One region of the Paenibacillus sp. FSL H3-0286 genome, then DNA from elsewhere that is predicted to be linked to it. Evidence: riboswitches for the same ligand, from Rfam matches in the RefSeq annotation. Region 1 holds a riboswitch; the other holds the start of a gene.
What was found. A riboswitch is a leader RNA that binds a small molecule or an ion and turns the genes downstream of it on or off. The one in region 1 is predicted to bind glycine.

Region 1 (11,046 bases):
CATCTATTTCAGTGATCCGCTCAATCTCATCCCCAAACAATTCAACACGAATCGCATGTTCACCCTGAGAGGCCGGGAAGATCTCAACCACATCACCACGTACACGGAATGTTCCGCGTACAAAATTGATATCATTGCGCTGGTATTGAATATCCACCAGTCTGCTCAGAATCTCATTGCGCGGTTTCTCCATCCCAACCCGCAAGGACAACAGCAAGCTTCCGTATTCCATTGGTGAACCGAGACCGTAAATACAAGACACACTCGCTACAATAATAACGTCACGCCGTTCGAACAAGGAGCTTGTCGCGGAGTGGCGAAGTTTATCAATCTCTTCGTTAATACTGGAATCTTTCTCAATATAAGTATCGGAGGAGGGAATATACGCCTCTGGTTGGTAATAGTCGTAGTAGCTGACGAAATAGTCTACCGAATTATTCGGGAAAAACTCCTTAAACTCACTTGCCAGCTGGGCAGCCAGTGTCTTGTTATGCGCAATAACCAGCGTGGGGCGATTTAATTTGGAAATAACTTGCGCGACAGTAAAGGTCTTCCCTGTACCTGTCGCTCCCAGCAGCGTCTGGTGCTTCTTACCCTGCCGGATGCCTTGTAGTAATTCATCTATGGCATGAGGCTGATCGCCCTGGGGTGTATACTCGGACTCCAATTCAAAAGTCTTCGTACTGACGACAATATCACTCATTTGCCCGTCTCCCCTCTATCGTCTAAACTAGATTAATATATTATAATTGTTGTCTGAATCTTCTCTCTCCATACGACAGTAAAAAATATGGAAGATAAGAATATGTGTTCCCGTTCATTATACAGTGTTGCTTAGATCGATGCAAACCATAATACACAGAAATGTTAGGAGCTTGAAGCATGGATATTACCGCAATAATCGGCCTAGTGGCCGGACTGGCTGCGCTAATCGGCGGCTACCTCTGGGAAGGCGGAAGCCTTTCCGGACTGCTGCAGCTTAATGCAGCTTTGATTGTATTTGGAGGTACGATTGCTGCCGTAATGATCAGCTTCCCGGCAGCTAAGCTACGCTCCATTCCCGCCGCTCTGCGCATGGCTTTTGGCCGCAATCCTGAACGTGATGAAGAGAAAGCAGAAGAGCTTATCGCAATGGCCACAGTGGCCCGCCGCGGCGGCGTTTTAATGCTCGAAAAACAAGCGGAACTGCATCCTGATCCTTTTACACGCGAAGGACTGTTGCTTATCGTCGATGGCACTGACCCTGAGCAGGTAAGACAGATTTTGGAATTGGAAATGGATGCGAAAGAATTGAAGCATGAAAGCTACGCCAAGATTTTTGAAGCCGCTGGCGGATATGCTCCAACGATGGGGATCATCGGTACAGTTATGGGACTCATTAGGGTACTGGGCAACCTTACGGACCCATCAAATCTAGGTACCTCTATCGCAGTAGCGTTCACTGCAACACTGTACGGAGTAGCCATCGCTAATCTAATATTTTTACCCATTGCTTCCAAAATCAAATCCCGCAGCCAAAGTGAGCTGCATAGCATGGAGATGCTTCTAGTAGGCATTCTTTCTCTACAGAACGGGGATCATCCGCTGCTGGTGCGTAAAAAACTGAACTCCTTCATTTCAGACACCACCACAGATGACCGTGCAGAAGCAAGAGGTTTTATATGAGACAAAGAGACCGGCGCAAACGGCGGGAAGAGAATCGAGAAAGCCGTGATCGTTGGATGATTACTTACGCTGATCTAATTACACTTTTACTTATATTTTTCGTTATATTGTATGCGATGAGCAGCCTGGACACTGACAAATATAATATCGTGACCGGCTCTTTATCCCAGACTTTCAAGTCGAACAGCACTGTTCTTGAAGGCGGGGATGGTATTTTAGATGCTGGAAAGACCCCTGACAACAAACCAGAGAGTACAGATGGGAATGCGAACGCAACTGCAAAACCAAATGACGGTTCTGATGAACAAACGGAGAATGAAACACCTTCAGCACGGGAGTTGGCTTTTCGAGAACAAGAGGCGAAGCTTGCTGAGTTAATGGGTGTGATCACCCACTATGTGGAGGAGAATAATCTCGGTGAACAAATATTTGTAGCCGACAAACCGCAGGGCATAGAAATCACGCTCAGCGACCGTTTTCTTTTTGATGTGGGTAAAGCAGATGTGAAGTCACCAGCCCTTCCTGCTCTTCAGCAGTTGTCTGGCTTATTCAAAGATATCGGAGCAACGATCAGCATTGAAGGACATACGGATAATACACCAGTGTCATCAGCTTCACGTTATAACGACAATTGGGAGCTATCGGGTGCTCGTGCGCTTTCTGTGCTGCGCTTTTTCTTAGATAATGAAGGACTGAACCCGGACACTTTTCAATATGCAGGTTATGCCGATACCCGACCAACAGCAGATAATACTACGGTAGCAGGCAAACAGAAAAATCGACGCGTAGAGATCATTGTACTTCGACAGCTTCAAGAGGTGGAATAAAATATAGTTGCTTGCGCTCAGAGCTAAGTTCGGCGGCAGGGGCCTTTGCAATTACCACATTGAGCTTACAAGGGGCTTCATCCAATTTAATTAGGGAAAACCTCCCTGATTATTCACCTATTATCGTATCCAATCGCGGAATGAGGGAATTTCTCCCTGATTATTACTCTTTTTAGTCTGAAATAGTGGTTTTACCGAGATGATTAGGGAGGAATTTCCTAAAACCCTAACTCTCACGCTATAATCGTCTAAAATGAGGGAGGTTTTCCCTAATTCCATACTCCACTAGACCCTCAAACCACTCGATTGGGTTTACGAATACTCGCACAATCCACATAAGAAACACAAACAGCAAGTCCCCGAATCACAGAAACTTGCTGCTAAAAATATCACACTTGATCAGACTATTTTCCGTCCCCGATTTCCAATTATTCAGCAACTAACGCGCTATAACCAGCTGCATCTAACAGACCTTTTACAGCATCAGCATACTCTCCATCAACTTCAATCTCAAAAATCCAACCCCCGCCATACGGCTGATCATTGATAAGCTCCGGACTAGCTTCTAATCCATCATTCACCTTGGTAACCGTCCCAGAGACGGGCGAATACAACTCCGATACCGTCTTAACGGATTCGATACTGCCTACGCTGTCACCGGCTGAAATGGTCGATCCTACCTCAGGAAACTCAACAAATACGATGTCGCCTAATAAATGCTGAGCATGGTCCGTAATCCCAACACGTACTACTCGCCCTTCTACTTGCTGTGCCCATTCATGCTCTTCGCTGTAAAGAAGGTTGTCTAATACTTCACTCATTTCAAGCCGCCTCATTTCCAATTTGGAGTTCTAAATTTAGTTATAGCCTAAGTTATCCCGGCTCACAATGTCAATATTACTAACAGGAAATTTAAATTTGTCATTTTTTCGACGTTTTCTTGTTGACAGCGCCCGACTATACCCGTTTAATGGAGACATACAAGAAGAAATGACGTTGTCGTCTTTTTATAGACAATAACCGTTTCTCGAAGAAATATAATTGCGGATGATGGCATAGGGAGAGACTGTCTCACTTGAAGACGGCGCCGAAGGAGTAAGCCCTAACAGGGGTGAATCTCTCAGGCAAAAGGACCTTTGTCGGACGTATCTCTGGAGAGCATCAGACGCAAGGCTAGATGCGTCAGATCACCAACGGGGAAACCTGCAAGCTAGTTACGGCAGGGTAACTCTCAGGTACAAAGGACAGAGCAGAAAGCGATTTGTGCATTTATGCATGATTGCTTCTGCCTGTCCTTTTTTCGTATGTAATCAGATCAAGGGGAGTGACGACATGGATGCTTTGAGAAGAACACCTTTTTATGATCTCTATTCCGCTTATGCGGAGTCCAGGTGCATTGACTTCGGTGGCTGGGAGCTGCCAGTACAGTTTACAGGTATCGTGAAAGAGCACGAAGCCGTTCGCCAGCAGGCTGGGCTGTTCGATGTCTCGCATATGGGTGAATTCATGGTGATTGGAAACGGTGCAGAAGCCTTTTTGCAAAAAATGACAACCAATGATGTCAGCCGCCTCACGGATGGTGCGGCACAATATACACTGCTCTGTTATCCAAATGGCGGAGTTGTCGACGACCTACTCGTGTATCGCCTAAGCGAAGGGCGTTATATGCTCGTCGTTAATGCCTCCAACATCGACAAGGACTTGCAGTGGCTGCAAGAGCATTTGACCTCTGAATTCGATGAAGTCACGCTCACTAATGTCTCTGACGAGACGCTTTTGCTCGCCTTGCAGGGTCCTCTGGCAGAGACCATTCTCGCGGAAGTTACTGATGCTCCTATTTCAGCACTCAAGCCTTTCCATTTCATCGAACGCGCTACCGTTTGCGGTGTAGAGGTACTTATCTCCCGTACGGGTTATACCGGTGAAGATGGCTTCGAGATCTACGCTCCGCTGGAAGGTGCAGAAACGTTATGGAACGGACTGCTTGCAGCAGGCGCGCCCCACGGATTAACACCTGCTGGACTGGGTGCACGGGATACCCTGCGTTTTGAGGCAAAATTACCACTGTACGGTCAGGAGCTATCCGCTGACATCACCCCGCTTGAAGCAGGAGTACAGTTCTTCGTGAAGCTGGACAAAATAGACTTTATCGGACGCGATGCACTAATACAGCAAAAAGAAACTGGGATTCCCCGTCGCCTTGTCGGCCTAGAAATGATTGATCGAGGCATTCCACGCTCCCATTATCCTGTTTGGGCAGATGGGGTTAAGATTGGTGAGGTCACAACCGGAACACAGTCCCCTACGCTGAAACGTAACCTGGGGTTGGCTTTGATTGATGCTGCTTACAGTGAAATAGGCACAGAGGTTTACGTAGAGATACGCGGTAAGCAGCTTAAGGCTGTAGTGATTAAGGCCCCTTTTTACAAGTATAAACGCCTTTAGCGTCCATATAAGGACGGTGAGCTTTTAAGCGAGAAATAGAAGAATAAAGTATAGCGTGAAAATTGTACTTTCTTATATTTTAAAAAAGCCAAGGAGTGAAACCTTAATGAAGCACCGTTATCTGCCCATGACAGAACAGGACCGCGTAGAGATGATGGAGGCCGTCGGGATTGAGTCTATAGATGAGCTGTTCTCCGATATTCCTGAAGCGGTACGTTACCAAGGCACTATGCCGATGTCTGAACCACTCGATGAATACGCCCTGCTGCGCCACATGAAAGGTTTGGCTGACCAAAATGCCGACTTTGATTCTCACGCCAGCTTCCTCGGTGCCGGATTATACGATCATCACATCCCTGTGGTCATAAATCATGTCATTTCCCGTTCTGAATTCTACACTGCCTACACTCCTTACCAACCGGAGATCAGCCAAGGTGAGCTGCAAGCGATCTTCGAATTCCAATCCTACATTTGCGAACTAACCGGTATGAAAGTTGCCAATGCCAGTATGTATGATGGCGCTACAGCTTTATCCGAAGCAGCGGTTCTCGCGGCTGGTGCTACCAAACGCAAAAAATTAATCGTCTCCCGTACCGTTCATCCTGAGGCTCGCCAAGTGCTACGTACTTCGGCTAATGCTTGGGGTCTGGAGGTGGTGGAGATTGACTATAAAGACGGTGTTACCGATCAAGCTAAGCTTGCTGAAGCTATCGATGGTGATACTGCCGCAGTACTGATGCAATCGCCTAACTTCTTCGGTAGCATTGAGGATCTTCGCTCGGTTGAGCTGCTGATCCATGCGGTTAAAGGTCTTCTTGTAGTCAGCGCGAACCCAATAGCTCTTGGTGTACTTGAAGCTCCGGGCAAACTTGGAGCCGACATCGTAGTCGGTGATGCTCAGCCACTCGGTATTCCAGCTTCTCTCGGGGGTCCAACTTGCGGATTCTTTGCCGTAGCTGATCACCTGATGCGCCGCATGCCAGGCCGGATCGTTGGCCAAACGGTAGACCGTAATGGTAAACGTGGCTTCGTTCTTACACTTCAAGCGCGTGAACAGCATATTCGTCGTGAAAAAGCGACATCGAATATCTGCTCCAATCAGGCACTGCTGGCTCTCTGCGCATCCGTCTACTTGTCCGTTATGGGCAAAGAAGGCATGCGTGAAGTAGGCGAACTAAATATTCGCAAAAGCCATTACGCTGCTAATAAACTTAGCGGACTAACAGGTGCTGAACTTGCCTTCTCCTCCCCATTCTTTAACGAATTTGTTGTGAAGCTTCCTGAAGGCAGCAGCGTGACCGCTATTAATTCTAAGCTGCTGAAGGACGGTTATCTCGGCGGTTATGATCTGGGTCGTGATTATCCTGAACTTGCTGGACATATGCTGGTTGCCGTAACGGAAAAAAGAAGCAAAACCGAAATCGACCAATTCGCTAGCGCACTGGAGGGCTGTTTATGAAACCGGAGCAAAGTCTAATTTTTGAATTAAGCCGTCCGGGCCGCTCGGCCTACTCCTTGCCACTATGCGATGTACCACAGGAAGAAACCTTGGAGTCCCTGATTCCATCAGGTTTACTCCGTAGCGAACCCGTCGTACTTCCAGAAGTATCGGAAGTGGATGTCATTCGCCACTACACTTCTCTTTCACGTCGTAACTTTGGTGTAGACAATGGCTTCTATCCACTCGGTTCATGCACGATGAAATACAATCCGAAGATTAACGAAGATGTTGCCCGCTTCTCCGGCTTCGCCAAAATTCATCCCTACCAACCGGAAGAAAGTATTCAAGGCGCACTGGAATTAATGTATACCCTGCAAAATGATCTGTCCGCGCTGACGGGCATGGATGCTGTATCCTTACAGCCTGCCGCAGGTGCTCATGGTGAATGGACCGGCCTCATGATGATCCGCGCCTACCATGAAAGTCGCGGCGAGACGCGTACTAAGGTTATCGTGCCGGATTCCTCGCACGGAACCAATCCTGCTAGTGCCTCAGCAGCAGGACTTGAAACGATCACGATCCCTTCCACAGATAAAGGAATGGTCGATCTTGAAGCACTGAAAGCAGCCGTCGGTAGTGACACAGCCGCACTAATGCTAACTAACCCAAGCACACTCGGCTTGTTCGAAACCCAAATCGTCGAGATTGCTGAGATCGTGCATGAAGCAGGCGGCCTACTCTATTACGATGGAGCCAACTCCAATGCCATTATGGGCATTACCCGACCTGGCGACATGGGCTTTGACGTTGTGCATCTGAACTTGCACAAAACGATGAGTACCCCACATGGCGGTGGCGGCCCTGGGGCCGGACCAGTCGGCGTAAAATCTATCCTCATTCCATTCTTGCCTCAACCTACTGTGGTGAAGAATGAAGATAGCAGCTTCTCACTCGACTTCGGCGGACACGAATCCATTGGACGCGTGAAAGCTTTTTACGGAAACTTTGGTATTCTGGTTCGTGCCTATGCCTACATTCGCACCTATGGTCCAGACGGACTACGTGAGGTATCCGAAAATGCCGTGCTGAATGCGAACTATATGATGCACCGTCTGGCGCCGTATTTTGAAATCCCATATCCGGGTGTATGTAAGCATGAATTCGTAATGTCCGGCAAAAACCTCAAGCAGTATGGTGTGCGCACCTTAGACGTTGCTAAACGATTACTCGACTTCGGCTACCACCCGCCAACCGTGTACTTCCCTCTGACCGTTGAGGAATGCATGATGATCGAGCCGACGGAAACCGAAAGTAAAGAAACGCTAGACGGCTTCATCGATACGATGATTCAGATCGTTAAAGAAGCGCAGGAGACACCCGAAATCGTAATCAACGCACCGCATACCACAGAGATTAGCCGTTTGGATGAGACACAGGCTGCGCGTAAGCCGGTTTTGAATTGTTCTTGCGGTTAATATTTCAATAATAAATCGAGTAGGAGGGGGCGGCGAGCCCCCGGCCTCTCACACCACCGTACGTACCGTTCGGTATACGGCGGTTTTCCGTAAGGAGTTGTATCTGTCCAATACACTCTTTAATCCATTGGATTCCCAATATTGGTTATTCAATGCACGTTGCAGAATTGGACTCCCTGCAATTCGCCAATACCCTTTCCGAGTATTTCCCCACTCAAAAGGCTTATATCCTTAGGCACGCCTAAGGATATAAGCCTTTTGACTTTGGTTCTCGGGCTCTTCCATTGCTTCCAGAGACACATTCGCAATCTCCTTCGAATCCACATATCCATCGCTTTAAAGGCACTTGGCGTATCCGCCAGCGAGAAATATCCGTGCCATCCCATCAAGTATCGATTGAGCTCCTGGATTCGCTCTTCCGTTCGCATCGCTTTCTTCCGGGACGTTATCTCCCGAATTCGAGCCTTCGCTTTCTGCAAGGACTGTTTTGCTATCCTCACCTTGGGCTCTTTATCGCTACTAAAGCAAAACCCAAGAAATTTCCGTCTCCATGGGCGGTCCACCGCACTCTTCGCTTGGTTCACCTTTAGTTTTAGTCTTGTCTCAATGAATCTGGTGACGGATGCCTTCACTCGCTCTCCTGCTCTTAGTGTTTTCACATAGATGTTACAGTCGTCCGCATAACGGACGAAGCGGTGTCCACTTTTCTCGAGTTCCTTGTCGAGCTCGTCCAAAACGATGTTAGATAACAACGGACTGAGTGGACCACCTTGCGGTGTCCCTTCTGTTGTCGTATTTACTAGCCCGTTCTCCATCACACCTGACTGAGGATATTTACGAATCAGCAGGAGAACTTTCTTGTCCTTCACTTTAGCCGAAATCTTCATCATCAGTCGGTCATGGTTGACGCGATCAAAGAATTTCTCCAAGTCTAGATCGACTACGAATCGATATCCCTCTTTCATGAATGCTCTGGCTTTCCTTACCGCATCATGCCCTTGTCTTTTCGGACGAAATCCATAACTATCGGCTGGGCGCACTAAATAAAGGAGACCACTTAACACGTGGTCTCCTTTTCTCATATTAAAAAATGCTATTTTACATACAGAAGTTCTGGATTATGTACGGGATTAAATGAAAGTTTCTTAGTGAACTGCCAACGGTCAGTTACATTCATTTTGTTATATATGCTCTTCACTACATTTCTAACTGTACCTTCACTAATTCCCAACTCGTTAGAAATACACAATGCACTTTTTTCACATAACCACATTTGAGCCACCTCTTTTTCTCGGGCAGTCAAGTTGAATTGTTCAAAACTAAACTCTAGTCTAAGTAACTGCATCTCAGGGTTACTCCACATCCATTTCTCGGTAACGTTTTCAGCTATCTGTTGCATAAATGGAATAGCAAATTCGATTTGCAGTCCTTTGTAGAAAGAAATATCTACATAGCCTCTTATAACACCATCTGAGTAGAGAGGAGAACATACACAGTTCCAATTAGAAAATATAGAATTCGTATGTTCGCTCCCTTTAACTACTCCAATAGAATTCATTTCCATAGAAAGTGAAACACCATTTAGCCCGAAATCCTGTTTGGCAAAACTCTTCCCAACTCTTATTCCTGCCTTATCAAATTCTTCTTTTATATGTACTGAAGAGAAATACAGATCGAGAATTCCCCCCATATCATCTGTTAGAAAAGCCGCAAAATCTACCGATATAAACTTACTAATTTTAATCATCTCGTTATGTAGGGAAAGAATCATTGCCTCGTGATAAATAGATTCCTGGCCAATCTCCTCAAACGAGTGCGCACTCGTTCTTTGTGGGGCCTTTGAACTTTTGACTTTACCCAATGAAGAGATAGAATCCATTTGTTCCTTTTTTAGATCTTCAGCTGAACACCAAAGTTTTGTCTGATCGTATGTTACTGTCAATTCCAACTCCTCCTGATTTCCATCATTTATAATGTAAAATGATACCATTATATATTTAAATATTGAAGATTCAACCAACTATTAACATATTTATTCATATTAGTAAATATCCAATGGGGGATATTTTCAAACTTTGTTATAAAGACCATAATTACATTTGTAGAACTTAAATAACCGCTAGATGCCCCATTTATTATTAATAATTATCCTTACACTCTCTTCTATTCAATGTGCCTTAAGTCATAGAAAAAAGAAACCTCTAAGGAGATAACACAGTGGAATTGTATAAAATTAATGAAAAACAAACATTCCAGTATTTTAATTTAGTCTCATATCGCAACACTATTCCTTCCAGTTGTTTACATCATAAACTAAACGAATTTATCCTTTCACTAAACAACTATAACCTCCAAAAGAATGGTCCTTTAATCACTTCTACTCATTCTGTATCCCGAAATAATGGCATAGAGATGGTGGATTTTGAGATTATGGTACCAGTAAAAGGAGAAATTAAAAAAAATCCCCCTTTTATATATAAGCAAGAATTCAAGTTAATAAATGCAATTTGCTTGATGTATGAAGGTAAAATGAATGGCATCAATTCTGCTTATGAATTTTTAGTCAAATATATCTCTCAAAACAATCTACATCAAATAACATCCGCATATAATATAAACTTATCTGAAGGTACTAGTGAAAATATAAAAATAGATATTTGTATTGGCATCAATCCTAGTCTTCTTTAACTAGTCAAAACTCGTCTATCTCGAAAGGAGGTGAATAGAATGGAACTGAGTCTTAACAGTCAATTTTCAACATTGTCCAACATTGAAACGATGGAGATTTCCGGAGGTATAAATTGGGATAATGTTGCTTATGGAGTCTTGGGAATGGTAACCGTGGTAGCCGCTGTTACCACAGCACCAGTAACGATTCCTACTGCGATTATGGCAGTGGGTGGATCAATAGTATCTGGATATCTTACTGGTAGCGGACTAAAACATTAAATATCTGTTATAAGGAGTGAGGAATTAAATGCTTTCATATGCCCCTAGTTTTTCAGAACTTACACTTGAAGATAGTATCAATATTGATGGTGGCGTTGATTGGGCCAAGGTAGGTGCAGGAGTGTTAGGTATGGTTACAATCATGTCTGCTGTTGCTGCCGCACCAGTAACAGCCACAGCCGCAGTTGTCTACATAAGTGGTACAGTGGCTGCCGGATATTTAGTGGGTACTTCATTCTAAATT
Region 2 (11,046 bases), 450 kb from region 1:
ACCTTCCTATTACGTCCCCTCAAGGCTGTTTCTTATGTCGATTCACGGTAATGCTACAGTTAACCTGGGAAGCCAAGTTCACCGTTTACAGCGCTTTACAGTGCTTCATGTAGGCAAAGGAACTGTGCTCAACATTGACGCAGGCAGCGAGGGGCTGGATTACTATAGCATTTATTATAAAGTGAGTATGCATCCCTCACTACCCTTAGAGATTGCTACGCTATACGAGGGCGCTAAATCCTTTGATCATTCGTACAGCATGACGCCTGACAATTCGGTAGCGCTGTATCGCATAGTGAGCGAGATGTTTAAGGAGTGGGAGAAGCCGCAGCCGCTTGCGCGGTTGCATGTTCGCACTTTACTCCATCAGTTTGTGTATGAGCTATTTCATCAAATGTCGGTGCAAGGGGTTAATACGACTAAGCGTGATCTGGCCGCCCGGATTGCCGACATTATCCATGAACATTATACGGATAACATTACGCTGGAATCATTATCGGAAAGCCTGAACTATAGCGTCCCCCATTTATCTTCCTACTTCAAAATCCGTACTGGACTTAGCCCGATTGATTACTTAATTAAGGTGCGCATCGAAAAAGCGGTGGCACTTCTGCTGGAAACAGATGCTACGCTGAAGGAAATTGCAGTGGGTGTCGGTTATCAAGACCCTAGTTATTTGGGCAGGCTGTTCAAAAAGTATAAGGGTGTTTCCCCGATTAGCTATAGAGAATTGCATTCCAGAAAGAACAAACTAGAAGATAGTCCTGCCACAAACATAGAATCCTCCATTGTTGCCCTTGAATCATTTGACTATACTGATTATATTGATAACGATTATCAGTATCATTTTGATCAAGAGGGAGATTCATTCATGTTTAAACATTCAAGGCCTACGCTGGCATCGGTATTGCTGTTAAGCTTCATTTTGGTACTGAGCGCATGTGGTACAAACGGTGCTACGGAGAATGCTGCCTCACAGCAGCCGAAGACCAAAATCGTTAAAACGGTTAACGGTGAGGTGGAGATCCCCCTTCATCCCAAAAGAATTGTTGCAGGTGAATATCTCGGCAGCTTAATTGCGCTTGGCATTACACCTATCGGAACCTCCGAACATCATATTAAAAATCCATATTTTCAGGAGTATTTGAAAGACGTTGAGAATATAGGGGACGGAAATGGAAATGTAGAGAAAATTCTGTCGCTTAATCCCGATTTGATTATTATGGATGATTTCTATCCTGAGCTAAATGAGCAGATGTCAAAAATCGCACCTACGGTCGTTATTCCATACGCTTCCTTAAAAACGGTACATGAGGAAGTGGGTTATTTCGGTGAGCTGCTTAGTGAAGAAGATAAGGCCAAAACCTGGCTTGCAGACTATGACAGCCGTATGGCCAATGCCAAGGAGAGCGTATTGAAGGTTGTGCCTGCAGATAGCACATTTTCCATTATTGAATGGTCTGAAAACAGCTTGATGGCCGTCGGAACAGACTTCGGCAAAGGTGGACAACCAATCTATAATGGATTGGGATTTAAGCCTCCTGCGGATATCGCCGCCGAAATGGCCGATCCGGGCTGGGCTTCATTCTCTGCTGAGGTCTTACCAAAGTATGCCGGTGACTATATTATTCTTACCTCCGACTCGAAAAAGCTGGATGAACTTAAAGCCGACCCGATCTGGGGCGCACTGCCAGCAGTCAAAAATGATCACGTATTTCTTTGGACAAGCGATCGCTCCGGCTACTGGGACCCAATAGCTATTCTGAGTCAGACAGAAGAGTTGGCGGCTTGGCTGACAAGCCACTAATACAACGTGTATTCCAAACCTAAAAGGCCCCCTTCGGGTGCCTTTTTAGGTTTTTTTGGAGATGGTTCGCCGCCATGTTCTATGTGTCATTCTCCAGCTGATTCTGCAGTAACATCAAGATAATTGATCCTGTATTGCGACGGTGACAGCCCATATTTCTTCTTAAAGGCAGCAGCAAAATAAGAACTACTATTAAAGCCAACTTCGCTGGCAATGTCGTTAATATTGAAATCTTTCTTCTCCACCAGTAGAGCTGCGGCTCTTTGCAGTCTTAATTGATTTATATAATCTGGAAAGGTCTTCTGCGTATAGCTGTTGAACAGTTTGCTAAAGTACGATGAGCTCATATTGTATTTTTCAGCAAGGGCATCAATGGATAGCGTATTATCGTTAATATGCTCATGGATATACTCGATCGCCTTCATAATGTTGTTTTGCACCGTTAATGAACGGGAAGTTTTTAACTCTAAACAAGCACTGTCGAGCATTGTTTTTAGCAGGGTACTAAGCTCATCAATATTATTGCAGCTTTGCAGCTTCACATAGACATCCAGATAGATGCTACGGTATTCCTTATTTTCTACTATAGAGTTATGCGCTAGCATAGCAGCATCAGCAAGCAAATTGGCTAAATAACTTAAACCTGCTTCATACTCAATATTCTTCACAAGCTCAAGTAAAGCTTCTATATTTTCAAGAGGGATTGTTTGCAATTGGTTGCTTTTAATTAGCTCCAAAATCTTCTGTGTCAACTCATTCGCTTGCCCTTTGGATAGACTACTTGGTGTAAAGGTGTCAAAGATAAAGTACGACTGCATGTAGCAAAACAATTTATTTCTTATCAAATGTTGGACTTGTTCATAGGAATCCGGTAATTGCTGCAAGTTATATGCTATTTGTGAAATGCCTATAGTGATATGAACTTTATAGTTCTCGGCAAGCTTATGAATCATTTGTTCAGCGTATTGCGCCACAACTTGCAGATCGTTTAGTAAAATAGCCGACCGTCCTTCGCTGACAATTAGAATGAACTGATTGCTGCTTATCGGATAGGCTTTATAATCTATTTCCTGGCTCCATATTTGTTGCCCGACATTTTGCAAAAGAAGTAAGAGATTATAATCGAGATCTAGAGCAGAAGGTGCAGTAACTTCTAAACTGATAACGCGATAATGTCCTTGATCTCCTAGCTTTTCTTGCAGGCTTTTCAGTTCTCGCGGCAGTTGCGGGTCTGCATTTTGTTGACTATAGTTACGCTTTTGAAGAAAATCTATAAATTCATTGCTGCTGTGCCGTGATTCCAAGGCACTCATTTTAGAAAGCGCTTTCGATATTGTCAGTGATGCTGTTTGTATCTCATCATAATGATTTCCATGTTCTTGCTCCTCTTCATCATCCTGCTCCGAGTTTCTGAAGGCTGTATAAATATTGAGCAGCATATGATTAACTGGTTTGTAAACTTTATTAGTGAACACATAACTTAATAATAGCGCAATGAAAATAATGAAGATGGAAAAGATAATAATCGCATTTCTAGCCTTAAGTAATTGTTCAATACTGTTTTGATAATCCATGACGGAAACGATACTGTATCCTTCATGCCCATTATTTACATAGGAAATTACTATATCTTCATCTTTACCCTTATTTTTTGATGAATAGCTGTTATAGCCATCTGTGGCATGCGCTATTTCATTTAGTGTAGTTGGTGCTATGGGATAATTATTGTTTTGTTCAGTTATAATTTGGCTTGTTTGATTATCTACGATTAATATACTGTCAGACTGATCTTCATAGCTGGAAAGAATGCTCTTACGTAATGTTTCCGTATTGGAGACTATGATAATACCACTTTGACTAGTGCCGTATAAGGCTGTGCGCGAGGTTTGAAAAAATACGAGTCGCTGGCTGCCATCTGCTAATGTAATCGGAATAGGATAACGATCCGTCTTAGATTGCAGTACTTGCTTTAAAATATTTTGTTTTTCATTTCGATTAAGATAGTAGTCATCCAGTTCATAAATAATGTCATCCTGATTAAAAAAGAAAATGGAGTTGACGGATTCGTTCGCATTCAAAATCGGGTGTAAGTTATTGCTTATCTCTATCGCGTCCAATACGCTGGTGTTTTCATAGTCATAAATGTAAGAAATAGATTTGGGCATTTTATTAATAAGCTCTGTCAGGCGACGGTATTGATCTAGTTTGCTGTTGTATACGGTACTGATATTTTCCAGCTTATTTCGCAACATGTCATTAATTTGATTTTTCATATAAACATTAAAATATTGGAAGGCCGCAACATTGATAATAATTACAGTAATAATAGAAATGGATAAAAAGTTCATATAGACTTTGAACTTAAAGCTTTTGCGCCATCTATTGGCATATTTACTTACAAATTGTTTGCCTGGATTCAACAGCTTCAATAGCTTCATTCCCTCCTTATATGAAATTATGAAGGAATAGCCTAATTGTGAGTTGATGAATCAGGCTATTCCGATAGTCATATAAGCTTAATTAGTTGCTTTTTTGCTGGAAATGAACTCACTAAATTGTTTTTGATATTCAGCAATAAATTTTTCTAAACCGGCATCACGCAGCTTTTTCAAGGCAGTGTCAATATTGGAGTCATAGTCTTTAAAACCTTGTGATATGGGTTGTATATATTCTTGTTCTACGGCTTGCATTTGAGCGTATTCCGTTTTTACGGGCTCCATGTTGAAGGAGAAGCCAATATCTTTTTGTAGTATCGAGCCTTCGTTCCAATTTTGATACGTACTGATTTGTTCTTCAGTAATATAATCTCTAAATCTTGTAAAATGAATGTTATCAGGCAACCAAGTGTCGAACAATGTATCTTGATTAATAAACTCAATCTGTCCATCAGCAGTTAGGTTATAATCTTTGCCTTCAACGCCATACAGAATAAAGTCTGTCCATTCTTGACTGCTTTGCAGTAAGTTAATTAACTTCACGTAACCCTCAAGTTCAGCACCCTTTACATTAGCCCCAACTGCAAACGCTGTAGAATATGTGCCGCGTGACATTAGTGGTTTTTTCGCAGGATCACCTAAATAGTAGTTTTTGAACACCGCATTAGGGTTAGCTTTGCGTATGGCATCCATATACTCAAATACGCGATAGCTTGCACCCATGCCGAATAAGGCTTTGCCTGCAAAAAACGATGAATCTGCTTGTGCAGGATTTGACAAGGCGTAGCTTGGGATAAGACCTTCTTTATTCCATCTGCGGGCGATATCCGCCATTTGTTTGTATTCATCCGATTCATAAAAGCTGTAGACAGTCGGATCTTCCGGCTTGTTGCCATCGGTCATAATAAAGCTATACGGCTGATAAATATTAATGTTTGAATTAATCGAGCCATTGAAGATATTCAAGCTCCAGCCGCGTCCTGAGCCAATCATATCAGGATATTTTTGCTTTGCCAATTTGTAAAATTGCTCAACATCCTCAACGGTTTTCAAATCGGCCATACCGACTTCTTGCAGCAGATCCTCTCGTGCAATAATCACATAATTTTCTCCAGCATTTGGTTTATTGCCGAAAGGTAATGCATATTGCTTTCCGTTGACCTTCCAGATGTCAAACGCTTCATCGCCGCCCGTATTCTTTTTTAAATCGCCAGCATATTTTTCAGCAGCTTCAGTCAAATCAGCGTAATAGCCCTTGGCAACGGATTTTGCCATAAATGCAGTATCGGTATATGTGGCGAATTTTTCGCCGGATGATAGCATTAGCTCGGTTTTACCAGTTGCATACTCGGTCCACGGTAAATATTGAATACTTACATCGACGTTAATCGCTTGCAGAACCTTGTCATGAAACTCATTTTTCGCAAAATCAGCCATACGTTTTGACTGCTCCCCGTAAAGCACTAACGTTGCTTTGGTCGGCTGATCGCCACTGCCATTATTGTTATTGTTGCTACCAGCTTCGTCCCCTTGCGACTTGCCGCCGCATCCGCTTAAAAGTCCCGCCAGCAGTAAAGATGCAAGCAGTAAGGTGAACCCTTTTCTCGATTTGCCCATAAGAACACTCTCCCAAATTTATATTTAGCCTACTAAATTCAAATAGGCCTAACTACTATTGTTTTTTCTTATTATCCTTTTACAGCGCCAACAGTAACGCCCTTAACAAAGTACTTTTGTACAAAGGGATACAGCAAGATAATCGGACCAATCGCAATACAGGTAATTGCCATCTTAATCGTTTGCGAGGGCAGAATAACATGGCCTGCCATGGTGCCACTTGGATTGGCTGCAAGGTATTGAATATTGGCCATCATTTTGTACAAGATGTATTGCATCGTATATAGCTCGGGATTATTATTGAGCATTAATGGTAAATAGAAGTCATTCCAATATTGCAGTGCATAAAATAATGAGATCGTAACAAGCCCCGGTTTGGCTAACGGCAGCATCATTTGCATAAAAATCCGCCCATGACCAGCGCCGTCAATTTGTGCACTTTCCAGCAATTCATGTGGGATGGACTTGAAGAAATTACGTAGCAGATACATATTGAATACATTTATTGAATAAGGCAAAATCAATGCTGCCAACGAATCCTTCAGGCCGAAAAATTGTGTGGTCACTAAATACCACGGCAACATACCGCTGTTAAACAGCAGAGTAAAGTAAGCGAAGAACGCCAGTTTATTACGGTGCTTAAAATCTTTTACGGAAATGACGTAGGCAAAGCATGCTGTTATCGACACCGATAGTAGTGTGCCAAATATTGTCGTAAACAATGTTATCTTGTAGGCTTTTAAGATCATAAAATCAAGATTGGAAAATACATAACGGTAAGTATCCAATGAGAAATGACGTGGAATAATCGAAAAACCTTGCATAGTGATCGCCATTTCATCAGACAGTGAACCGGAAATCGCTAAAACAATCGGGAACAAGCAGAATAGTGCAAATATTGCTGAGCAGACATAAAAGGCTATATTAGTTAACTTATCAGCATTTGATCGTTTCAAATAGACACCCCCTTAAAATAATGTGGAATCTTTGTCGTACCAGCTTGTAATCTTGTTAGCGATAATAACAAGGAAGAAGCCAAAAACAGATTGATATAACGAAATCGCCGACGCAAACGCCATCTCACCATTTCTTACGCCGCTGCGATAAACAAATACATCGATCAGATCCGTGAAGGGTAACAAAATCGGGTTCATATTCGTCAAGCCGATAATCATATTTAGGTTACCGCGCAGCATATTGCCGACCGATAATAGAAACAAAATAATGATGGTCGGTTTAAGCATAGGAATTGTAATTTTAAAAATTTGCTGAAGTTTACTGGCGCCATCTACCTCGGCGGCTTCATACATGGAGGAATCAAAGCCAGTCAACACACCAAAATAAATAATGGAGTTATAACCTGTACTTTGCCAAATCACCACAATGACCAGAATCGGAATCCAAATCCACGGCGTAGCATAAAAATCATAAGTTGAACCGGTGATGCTTTTAATAATCTGATTTAGAAAGCCTGTTTCATTATTCAAAATTGCATTTAGAATGGAGCCAATAACCATCCAAGACATAAAAAACGGAAAAAACATAATGCTTTGATTAACTTTGACGAATCGGCGACTAGAAATTTCATTGAGCATAATAGCAATCGCTACCGCGAAGATGGTGCCAAATACAAAAAATAAAATATTGAACATTATCGTATTAAATGTCGCCCGCATTGCAGTATCAAAATTGTTAAAGAAAAATTGAAAGTTTTTAAAGATGGGATCTGCCCATGGGCTGTTAAAAATACCTCCGTCAAAGCGATATTCCTTAAACACTAAAATCGACCCTGCCATTGGCAAGTAGGAAAAGGCCAACAGCGCTAATATGCCGGGCAGTGCCATCATATAAAGAAGCCCGTCTTTTTTGAGTGCGCTCATAAACCTATTGCTTGTTTTTTGTCTCAAATAAATTCCCCCTCACTTAGTTGCCATGCATAACAAGCTGCCTGTACTCCTCTAATAAAACGCTTTCAAAAGCTAAATGAAATACGTACTCCAAATAGTAATCTTTTGGGCCTTAAAGTAAATCGCAATTAGAGGAGAAGCTTTTAAAAACGAGCATTTTACCCTCGTTTAGGCTATTAATTTCTCGCATTTTTATTAAAAATCCGTATTATGTGTTTAAATCCAGCGGTAATTAATGTTATTGACAAAATATTTGACAATGATTAGTATTGAAAAATATTAAAAATGAAGTTAGCGGCATAACAATTAAATAATTCGCAAGCTATGATTGCTATGGATCACACTATAGCAGGAGCAGCTTCTGGAGAGACCGTGGGGGATTCCCCCGGCGCCGAAGGGTTCACAATCTCAGGCAAAAGGACAGAAGAGTACTAGATAATTCATTTGTTATTCTGATCATCGTCAGAATAAAGGAATGTATTTTATTTATTATTCTTAGACCTAAGAGATTGGAGCGTATCCAATCTCTTTTTTGTTATCATTTTTACTTGTACATTTTTTCACATAAGGGGGAGTTTGAAATGGCAGTACAAGAATTAAAGAGAGATTTAGAGAATCGGCATGTTCAGCTCATTGCGATTGGTGGAACCATCGGTACCGGATTATTTTTAGGATCAGGTAAAGCTATACAGCTGGCAGGACCATCCATCATTTTTGCTTATTTAATCGTGGGTATCGCTATTTTTTTTGTGATGAGGGCATTAGGAGAACTTCTGTTATCTAAAGCAGGTTATCAATCTTTTACAGACATTGCCGAAGACTATCTTGGACCGCGGGCGGCGTTTGTAACCGGATGGACCTATTGGTTTTGTTGGATCATGACGGCTATGGCCGATATTATAGCTGTTGGGGTCTATGTACAATATTGGTTTGATATCCCGCAATGGATACCCGCAGTCATTTGTTTGATTATTTTATTAGGGCTCAATTTATTAACGGTAAAAAGCTTTGGCGAATTGGAATTTTGGTTTGCTTTAATTAAGGTAATCACTATTCTCGCATTGATTGCTATCGGGGTAGTCTTACTGGTGATTGGATTCAAAACAACTACCGGAACGGTTGCGCTCAGTAATATTTGGGCACATGGGGGAGTATTTCCAAACGGGATTTCAGGGTTCCTGCTTTCATTTCAAATGGTTGTGTTTGCTTTTGTGGGTGTGGAATTGGTAGGCGTATCGGCAGCAGAGACCTCCAATCCAGAAAAAACTATCCCATCGGCGATTAATAAAATACCTTTACGAATTCTATTTTTCTACGTGGGTGCTATTATTGCCTTATTATGCATCAACGCTTGGACAGAACTAAACCCGGCAGAAAGTCCTTTTGTTAAAACATTTAGTTTAGTGGGGATTCCGATTGCCGCGGGGGTTATTAACTTCGTTGTATTAACTTCAGCTGCGTCCGCTTGTAATAGCGGGATGTTCTCAACAAGCCGGATTCTATACAATTTAAGCAGAAATGACCAGGCTCCAGCCAACTTTGCAAAGCTTAATAAAAATCATGTACCAAGTAATGCTTTATTCATATCCACGCTTGTCTTATCTGTAGGCGCTTTGTTGAGTAAGCTGATTCCGGAGACGGCTTTTGGCATCGTGACAACAATTAGTGCCATTTGTTTCATCTGGGTTTGGGGCGTCGTTCTAATTTGCCATTTGCGATATAAAAAGACGAAGCCGGAATTGCAGGCCAAATCAAAATTCAAAGCACCGTTTACACCCTTTGTGAATTATGTTGTTCTAGCTTTGTTTGCAATCATACTCATAATTATGCTATTTGCTGATGAAACTCGTCCGGCCTTATTGTTGACGCCTTTATGGTTTATATTATTATTTGTTTTGTATTCGATAAATAGAAGAAAGAGGGAAAGAATAACGCCTGATCCAAGAGCACGTCTCGAAGGTATTCGGACTAACACGGAGATCCGGCATGATTAGTCGATGAGGGTGCTTGCTGATATTACAGTTGGATAGGCAGACATAGAAATCCACCACCGCATACGGTGGTGGATTTTCTCATTAATGTGGTCGATGCTCTTTTTCGAACTTATGTATGCTATCGGGATATTCTTCCATATTTTTTAATCAGTCTAAAATTATCCTCTATTTAAAATCAACTTTGATTTGTGCTATCTCACTATTCGTGCCAATTCGTAATGGCGGTCCCCAAGTCCCTGCACCAGATGTAACGATGACGTGAGGGCTGTTTGGATTCTTCTGATAGTGGCCATAATCTACTGTAAACATAGCATTGGTGATCAGATTTGCAGGGAATACTTGTCCTTGATGCGTATGTCCGCTAAGTATCAAATCAACGTCATCTGCGTATTCAATCCTATTGGTTGGTTGATGATCCATTACGATAACGGGCATATTTGTATCAATGTCACTCATCACTTCTGAAGTAATTGCTCTGGGGTTCCCTTGATTACCAATCGGTGATGAATCCCTTCTGCCAACAACAACGAATTGATTATCAATAACGACATGCTCATCATTTAGAAGTTTGATATTACTCTTATCTATAAAGTTCACGATCTCATCGTATGAGCGTCCTGCATCATGGTTACCTAAACAAGCATAAACTCCATAGGTTGACTGAATAGTACTTAATAACTCTACTCCTTTGGAAGGGTTAGAGAGCGCATAGTAGTTACCATTAAATATATCTCCTGTCATCAACACCATATCCGGCTGTAGTCCATTAATACGATCAACAACGTCTTCAATAAACTTTACATCATTTACGTAGCCTAAATGTAAGTCGCTGATCAGGACGATATTTAACTGATCTAATGAAGTGTTTTTATGTATTTGGAGCGGATAGGTGACTTCTTTTAAATGATTTGCATTATAAATCCCATAGGACACCAATCCTATGACTAGAATTAATACTATGGACCTTGTATGAAAAATGACACGTGCTGGTATAGGAGAAGGGAGGACCTTGATCCATTTACTAATTAGTAAGATTACATCTGAAAGGATCAAAAGCAAGAACAAATAGAAGTAGATACCCATCCAATAGTCCCCGAACTGACCAATAAAATTAACAATATTTGAATCGGTCGTCATAGCTGAAGAAGACAATAGTAAATTAATAATGATTGATAACGCACATAAGCTGTAGATGACTCCATATATGATCCCGTTTATATGTAAAAATATATGTTGTAACCATTTAAAAATCTTTCTCGCAATGTAATAGTTAGTTGCCGCGTACA

Region 2: it holds a riboswitch for glycine, as region 1 does, so the genes downstream of both, MHB37_RS31045 (amino acid permease) here and gcvT (glycine cleavage system aminomethyltransferase GcvT) in region 1, are expected to answer to the same signal.

The regions. Positions count from the first base shown of each region.
Region 1 covers NZ_CP150285.1:6,508,272-6,519,317, forward strand. The annotation lists gene uvrB (excinuclease ABC subunit UvrB) at 1-703, opposite strand, end outside; gene MHB37_RS29120 (flagellar motor protein) at 883-1,665, shown strand; gene MHB37_RS29125 (flagellar motor protein MotB) at 1,662-2,492, shown strand; gene gcvH (glycine cleavage system protein GcvH) at 2,921-3,313, opposite strand; glycine riboswitch at 3,540-3,638, shown strand; gene gcvT (glycine cleavage system aminomethyltransferase GcvT) at 3,825-4,937, shown strand; gene gcvPA (aminomethyl-transferring glycine dehydrogenase subunit GcvPA) at 5,044-6,396, shown strand; gene gcvPB (aminomethyl-transferring glycine dehydrogenase subunit GcvPB) at 6,393-7,853, shown strand; partial or broken gene MHB37_RS29150 (reverse transcriptase domain-containing protein) at 7,902-8,878, opposite strand; gene MHB37_RS29155 (helix-turn-helix transcriptional regulator) at 8,947-9,795, opposite strand; gene MHB37_RS29160 (hypothetical protein) at 10,071-10,541, shown strand; gene MHB37_RS29165 (hypothetical protein) at 10,581-10,802, shown strand; gene MHB37_RS29170 (hypothetical protein) at 10,831-11,043, shown strand.
Region 2 covers NZ_CP150285.1:6,963,137-6,974,182, reverse strand. The annotation lists gene MHB37_RS31070 (AraC family transcriptional regulator) at 1-1,807, shown strand, start outside; gene MHB37_RS31065 (AraC family transcriptional regulator) at 1,894-4,236, opposite strand; gene MHB37_RS31060 (DUF3502 domain-containing protein) at 4,324-5,859, opposite strand; gene MHB37_RS31055 (carbohydrate ABC transporter permease) at 5,931-6,815, opposite strand; gene MHB37_RS31050 (ABC transporter permease subunit) at 6,828-7,766, opposite strand; glycine riboswitch at 8,118-8,200, shown strand; gene MHB37_RS31045 (amino acid permease) at 8,348-9,760, shown strand; gene MHB37_RS31040 (metallophosphoesterase) at 9,926-11,046, opposite strand, start outside.